One region of the Bhargavaea ullalensis genome, then DNA from elsewhere that is predicted to be linked to it. Evidence: riboswitches for the same ligand, from Rfam matches in the RefSeq annotation. Region 1 holds a riboswitch; each other region holds the start of a gene.
The links. A riboswitch is a leader RNA that binds a small molecule or an ion and turns the genes downstream of it on or off. The one in region 1 is predicted to bind S-adenosylmethionine.

Region 1 (2,258 bases):
CGATGGCGGCGCTGACCGCATCCGGATCGCCCGAAAACGACACGATCAGGTTGCCGAACAGCCGCTCCTGCAGCTCGCGCACCGAGCCGTACACGATGTTGAACGTGACGCCGTGCTTGGCGGTCACCCGCGACAGCACCGGCTCATTCGCAATCGCTCCTTTGAATAAAAGCCGGTACAGCCTGCCCCCGCCTCCGTCGCGCCACTCTTTGAGGATTCCGGGCGACGGAAGATCCTGCTGGACGGAGCGGATAAAGCGTTCGGTCGTTCCGTGCTGCGGGTCGGTGAAGACGTCGAACACGCCGCCCGACTCGATCACTTCGCCGTTTTCCATGACGGCGACTTTCGAGCAGATTGACTGGATCACTTCCATTTCGTGTGTGATCAGCAGGATCGTGATGCCGAACTCCCGGTTCACTTTCTTGAGCAGCCGGAGGATGTCGGCGGTCGTGTCGGGGTCGAGCGCAGATGTTGCTTCGTCGCAGATGAGGATGTCCGGGTTGCTCGCGAGCGCCCGGGCGATGCCGACGCGCTGCTTCTGGCCGCCGGAAAGCTGATCCGGATAGTTGCCGGCCTTGTCGGCGAGCCCGACGAACTGCAGCAGTTCATTGACCCGGCGGCCGATTTCGGCTTTCGGCGTGCCGGCGAGCTTCAGCGGATAGGCGATGTTGCCGGCGACCGTGCGGGAGTTGAACAAGTTGAAGTTCTGGAAGATCATCCCGATGTTCTGGCGCTGTTTGCGGAGTTCTTTCGGCTTGAGTGAAGTGACATCCGTCCCTCCGATCTCGATGCGGCCGGACGTCGGGCGCTCGAGCAGGTTGACGAGCCGCAGCAGCGTGCTTTTGCCGGCGCCGCTGAAGCCGATGATGCCGAATATGTCTCCCTGATCGACCGTCAGGGTCACATCTTTCACCGCGTGGACTTCGCGCGGACCGAGCGTGAATGTCTTGGACACTTGCTTGAATTCAATCACTGGGCGGACCTCCTTGTGTTCGAGGCAACGAAAAAACCTTCTTTTTCTTGAAGACGACAAGAAAAAGAAGGCCGGTTTGGCCATCTTTTCTCATCTATCAGACGCGGTGCGCGTCTGCAGGAATTGGCACGGTGCTCGCTGTGGAGTCCGCTGCCGAGATGTCATAGGGCCTGTCCCTCGATCTCTCTCGATAAGAAAATGATGTGTATGTAATTGGTTGGTTTCGTTGATTGAGACCTACTTTACCCGGTGCCTGATTGAAAGTCAACTCTTTTTCGAAAAATTATTTTTCGGTCGGGAAAGTCGGTTTTGGGCGGAGAGGCAAAAAATACACGGCCGTCGGGCTGATTCTCGGGCGGCGTGGAAGGGTATGGAAGGATAAGAGAATCCAAACAGAGAGGGGTCATTTACATGAAAAAATGGTTTGGCGGCTGGGTGGTGGCAGTGCTGGTGCTGGCTTTCTTGGTGCCGACTGCATCAGCGGCACCCGTGTATACGGATGTACCGGAGTCCGGCGAGCATTCGGCAAATATACTATTGGCTCGGGAGCTTGGAGTGATGACCGGCTATCCGGACGGCACATTCAAGCCAGGCAAAGCCGTTTACCGCGCGGATGCGATCAAGGCGCTCGGGAAGCTCGTCCTGAGCCAATCCGGAGAAACGCTTGATTCGTATAATGTTGAAGGGGTGAAGGCATTTGCCGACGTACCCGCGGACGGACCAGACGAGGAGTTATACCGACTGTCATTGGTCGTGCGGAACGCCGGCATCTTCGACGGCAACCCGAACAATAACGTAAGCCCGCGCCAGCTCATCTCGCGCGAACAGATGGCGAAGGTGCTTGTGAACGCATTCGGCCTGAAGGATGTGCCGGATGAAATCGTATCCATGCGGGACCTGCATGCAGCCGCCCCTTATTTCCGCGAGCCGATTCTTGTATTGGCAAAGAATAACGTAACGCATGTGCTGGAATTCCGTCCGAAAGAAGCGGTCAGCCGCGGCCAATTCGCCAGCTTCCTCGTGAGGGCGCACGATACCCGTGCCGTGAAATATGCCGTCGAGGAAGTCGAACAACCCGCAGCCGTCAGGACCGCAGCCGGAGTGATGCCGAATCTCCCGGTGAAACTGGAGATCCGGTTGGTCAACGGCATCACCGCCGACGCCCCGGTGTTCTGGAACCTGAAAACCGCCGACCTGTTGGCGCCCGGCGACTACACGGTCGAAGGAACAGTCGGCGACACCGGCCGGACTGCGGAAATTGTCGTGACGGTTGAGTGAAGGTGTG
Region 2 (2,258 bases), on a different contig from region 1:
AGACGCCGGATTTCCTCGTCTTCGATGCGGGTCAGTTCCTCGCGGGAAAGGTCTCCGTCCCCGAACCGGAGCCGTGCTTCTTTCAGCCGGGCGGGACGGAGGAAACTGCCGACGTGATCTGCTTTGAACGGTGCGCGGACGCGCGGTGTGGTTTCTGTGCGGATGGTCATTGATATTCCTTCTTTCTAATTTTATGGAGTGGTTATAAATGGAGTGTTCAAGCCTGCCCTGCCGAGCCTGCCGCCAGGGAGGAACGTGCCAGTTCGAAAGCTTGTTCTAAATCGCCGATGAGGTCCTGTGCGTCTTCGATGCCGACCGACAGCCGGAGCAGGGAATCATCGATGCCGCGTTTGGTCCGCTCTTCAAGCGGGATGTCGGCGTGGGTCTGGGTCGACGGATACGTGATGAAGCTCTCCACGCCGCCGAGGCTTTCCGCGAACGCGATCAGCTCCAGTTTCTCAAGCAGCGGGGCGACGAGCGCCGGATTGTCGACGCGGAAGGACAGCATGCCGCCCTTGCCGGGATAAAGCACGTCTGCCACAGACGGTTCGGACTGCAGCCATTGAGCGATGTCCTTCGCGTTTGCCTCATGCTGCTTCATCCGCAGCGGGAGCGTCTTCAGCCCGCGGATGACAAGCCACGAATCAAACGGAGACAGCACGGCGCCTTCCGCATTGTGCTGGGCTGAGAGACGCTCGCAAAGATCCTCGCCTTTTGCAACGACGAGCCCTGCGAGTACATCGTTGTGGCCGCCGAGGTATTTCGTCGCGCTGTGGATGATGATATGGGCCCCGAGCTCGATCGGCCGCTGGAGAATCGGCGTGTAGAATGTGTTGTCGACGATGAGGAGCAACCCGTGTTTCTTGGCGAGTTCGCCGTAAGCGGGGATGTCGATCTCCTGAAGAAGCGGGTTTGTCGGAGATTCGATGAACAGCGCTTTTGTCCCGCCGGTGATCGCCTGTTCCACTTCGGCAAGGTCGCCAAACGGCAGATAGTCGACGGGCACCCCGTACTGCCTGCGGTAATGCTCAAACAGGCGATACGTTCCGCCGTACAGGTCTTCCGGCGCGAGGATGCCGTCACCCGGCCGGAACAGGGACAAAACGAGCCCGATGGCCGCCATGCCGGAAGAACAGGCGAACGCAGCGTCGCCGCTCTCCAGCTCTGCGAACCCTTCTTCAAGAAGTGCGCGCGTCGGATTCTTCGTTCGGGAATAATCATAGCCCGTGGACCGGCCGAGCCCGGGGTGTTCATAGGCGGTCGACAAGTGGATCGGGGGATTCACTGCGCCGGTGAGCGGATCGTTCCGGTTGCCGAGCTGGGCGAGCAGCGTGGAAATGCTTTTCTTTGTCATGGTTCTTCGTTCCTTTCTCTTTTGGGAAAATGAAAACCGGACCCTCCAATGAAGAAGAAGGCCCGGCAAATGATGCGGAATCGTCTTCTCATCTTCCGGATCCTCCGTGTGGAATCCGCTGGAATTAGCACCTTCGCCGACAGGCAGGTTGCTGAGACATCGCAGGGCCAGTCCCTCCGTCTCTCTTGATAAGAATCGCTGATGAAGTTGTAAGTGGAATAGTTCGAAAAATTCGATAAACCAACCTTACCACCTTTCGGGGGCGGAAACAAGCTATTTCCTTTAGGTTTTCTCTGTAATCGTTTACAAGGCGGATACCTTGGCTTCAAGGCATATTACAGGCGGAATGGGGCAAAATCCTGTTATGATGGAGAAGAAATAAACTTAAGGAGTTTTCCATATGCCGATTAAAGTAAAAGCCATCATCGGGAGCACCAGCTCCACTTCCTATAACTTGAAAGTCGTCGAATTCATGCGCAAGCGCTACGCCGGCAAGCTGGAGATCACCCCGGTCTTCATCAATGCACTCGAGCCGTTTGCCATCGACATCGAAAACGACCCGACGCCGAACGTGCTGGACTTCAAAGCGGAGGTCGCCGATTCCGACGCCGTCTTGTTCGCCGTTCCGGAATACAACTTCTCCATTCCGGGAACGCTGAAAAATGCGATCGACTGGATGTCCCGCGGCGAACTCGTCCTGCAGGGCAAGCCGACATTCATCATCGGCGCCTCGATGGGCAACCTCGGCTCAGTCCGAGCCCAGCAACATCTGCGCGAAATCCTGTCGAACCCGAACCTTGCACCGGCGATCCTTCCTCAAAACGAAGTGTACATCGGAGCGGTCCATGCGAAACTGGACGCAGACGGCACCCTCACCGACGAAGCGACGGTCGCTTTCCTGGAC
Region 3 (2,258 bases), on a different contig from region 1:
GCAGGGCTGATCCTGCAGGAAGGGGACGCCGACATTTTTCGGCGTTCCTTTTCATCTTATAGAGATAAAACACGACAAGCCAGTCGCCTGGAGGGATCGGCATGGTCGAAAAAGTCATTGTGGTGGAAGGCAGCTCGGACAGGAACCGGCTCGCCCCGCTTCTCGACGAACCGGTGGCCATCATCTGCACAAACGGAACGGCAAGCCCGACAAGAATCGAGGAATTGCTGGAGCCGTATGAAGGAGCGGACATCTTTGCGTTTTTTGACGCGGACCGGTCGGGGGAACATTTGAGATCTGTGCTCAGAAGGGAATACCCGGAAGCGCGTCATTTGTATACAGACCGGGTATACAGGGAAGTGGCGACAACGCCGCTGCGTGTGCTCGCGGAACAGCTGCTCTCGGCCAATATCGAAGTGAAGACGGAATTTCTGCTATAAGGGATGAATGGAATGGAAACTTGGACTCTGGAAGATTTTGAACAGGCGGCCGGCCGTTCCGCAAAAGCGGCCTACTATTTGTACACGCCTCTTTGCGGGACTTGCCAGGTCGCTTCGAAAATGATCGACGTCATGGCGGAACTGCTGCCCGGACTGCCGATCGGCAAGGCCGACCTGAACTACCATGAAGAAGTGGCGGCGAAGTACGGCGTCGAAAGCGTGCCGTGCCTGCTGATCTCACGGCAAGGCGAGCCGGTGGAGAAGATCTATGCCTTCCAATCGGTCCCTTACCTGTATGAAAAACTCGGTTGACCGGCTCCATCGCGTGTGGTATAGTTTCAAGCATCGAACCATCCGGCAAGACGGGTGAAAAAAGATGAATACGGAATACTCTTATTGAGAGCGGCGGAGGGACGTGCCCGATGAAGCCCGGCAACCGTCACGGAAACGTGAAATGGTGCCAAATCACTCAAAGCGGATGCTTTGGCAGATGAGAGGAATGGCCGTTGCGCGCGATGCGCTCCGGTCCGGCCTTTCTGCGTGTCTGCGGAAAGGTTTTTTATTTGGAATGGACGGCGATCCGCTCGTCCGTCCCCATGAGTTTAGGAGTGACCATCATGATTAATCTGCAGCAGCTGACCAAACGGTTCTCCCGTTCCGGCATCGACGTCAAGGCCGTGGACGGAGTGGATCTTGAAATCAAAGAAGGCGAAATCTACGGCATCATCGGATACAGCGGTGCCGGAAAAAGCACGCTCATCCGCATGCTCAACGGACTTGAACAGCCGACTTCCGGCACGGTGACCGTCAATGGGCTCGAGATGTCGTCCATCTCGGGGGCGGAGCTGAGGAAAGCCCGCCAGAAAGTGAGCATGATCTTCCAGCACTTCAATCTGCTTTGGTCGAGGACGGTGGAAGAGAATATAGCTCTTCCGCTCGAAATTGCCGGTGCTGATAAAGCCCGCCGCAGGGAACGGGTCGGCGAGCTGGTCCGGCTCGTCGGCCTGGAAGGCAGGGAAAAGGCGTATCCATCGGAATTGTCGGGCGGCCAGAAACAGCGGGTCGGCATCGCCCGCGCGCTTGCCAACGAGCCCCGCGTCCTGCTGTGCGACGAAGCGACGTCCGCGCTGGACCCGGAGACGACCGATTCGATCCTGGACCTCCTGACGGACATCAACCGACGGCTCGGATTGACGATCGTCCTCATCACGCATGAAATGCACGTGATCCGCAAAATCTGCCACCGGGTGGCCGTCATGGAAGCGGGCCGCGTCGTCGAGCAGGGGGACGTGCTCCAGGTGTTCAAGTCGCCGGAGCAGCCGATCACAAAGCGGTTCGTCTCCCAGGTGACGGAACCGGGAGACGCCAAGCAGGCTATCGGCCAGCTTGCCGAGTCCTATCCGGACGGAACACTCATCCGCCTCGGCTTCGTCGGGGACCGTGCCGAACAGCCGGTGCTCGCCGAGCTGATCCGCTCGTTTGACATCAGCGTGAACATCCTTCAGGGCAACATCGCCCAGACGCATGGCGGTGCGTTCGGATCGCTCGTTCTCCAGCTTTCGGGCGATGAACCGGCCGTTCGGGAGGCGATTGCCTATCTCCATGCGGAAGGCATCGAGACGGAGGTGATCACGCATGATTGATCAATGGTTCCCGAATGTCGACTGGGAGAAGATGTGGGGGGCGACGGTCGAGACGCTGTACATGACGGCCGTTTCCACTTTCTTCACTTTCCTGATCGGCCTGGCGCTCGGCATCCTGCTGTTCCTGACGGGGCCGAGGGGTGTCTGGCGCAGCCGGGCCGTCAATCTGCTGACT

Region 2: it holds a riboswitch for S-adenosylmethionine, as region 1 does, so the genes downstream of both, ACFFIY_RS07765 (methionine biosynthesis PLP-dependent protein) here and ACFFIY_RS00080 (methionine ABC transporter ATP-binding protein) in region 1, are expected to answer to the same signal.
Region 3: it holds a riboswitch for S-adenosylmethionine, as region 1 does, so the genes downstream of both, ACFFIY_RS04045 (methionine ABC transporter ATP-binding protein) here and ACFFIY_RS00080 (methionine ABC transporter ATP-binding protein) in region 1, are expected to answer to the same signal.

What each region holds. Positions count from the first base shown of each region.
Region 1 covers NZ_JBHLWY010000001.1:15,173-17,430, forward strand. Annotated here, with positions in the region: gene ACFFIY_RS00080 (methionine ABC transporter ATP-binding protein) at 1-973, opposite strand, end outside; SAM riboswitch class I at 1,061-1,170, opposite strand; gene ACFFIY_RS00085 (S-layer homology domain-containing protein) at 1,385-2,251, shown strand.
Region 2 covers NZ_JBHLWY010000031.1:4,154-6,411, reverse strand. Annotated here, with positions in the region: gene ACFFIY_RS07770 (5-methyltetrahydropteroyltriglutamate--homocysteine S-methyltransferase) at 1-170, opposite strand, end outside; gene ACFFIY_RS07765 (methionine biosynthesis PLP-dependent protein) at 218-1,354, opposite strand; SAM riboswitch class I at 1,440-1,549, opposite strand; gene ACFFIY_RS07760 (NADPH-dependent FMN reductase) at 1,755-2,258, shown strand, end outside.
Region 3 covers NZ_JBHLWY010000015.1:19,558-21,815, reverse strand. Annotated here, with positions in the region: gene gcvH (glycine cleavage system protein GcvH) at 1-10, shown strand, start outside; gene ACFFIY_RS04055 (toprim domain-containing protein) at 102-440, shown strand; gene ACFFIY_RS04050 (thioredoxin family protein) at 453-752, shown strand; SAM riboswitch class I at 831-937, shown strand; gene ACFFIY_RS04045 (methionine ABC transporter ATP-binding protein) at 1,058-2,083, shown strand; gene ACFFIY_RS04040 (methionine ABC transporter permease) at 2,076-2,258, shown strand, end outside.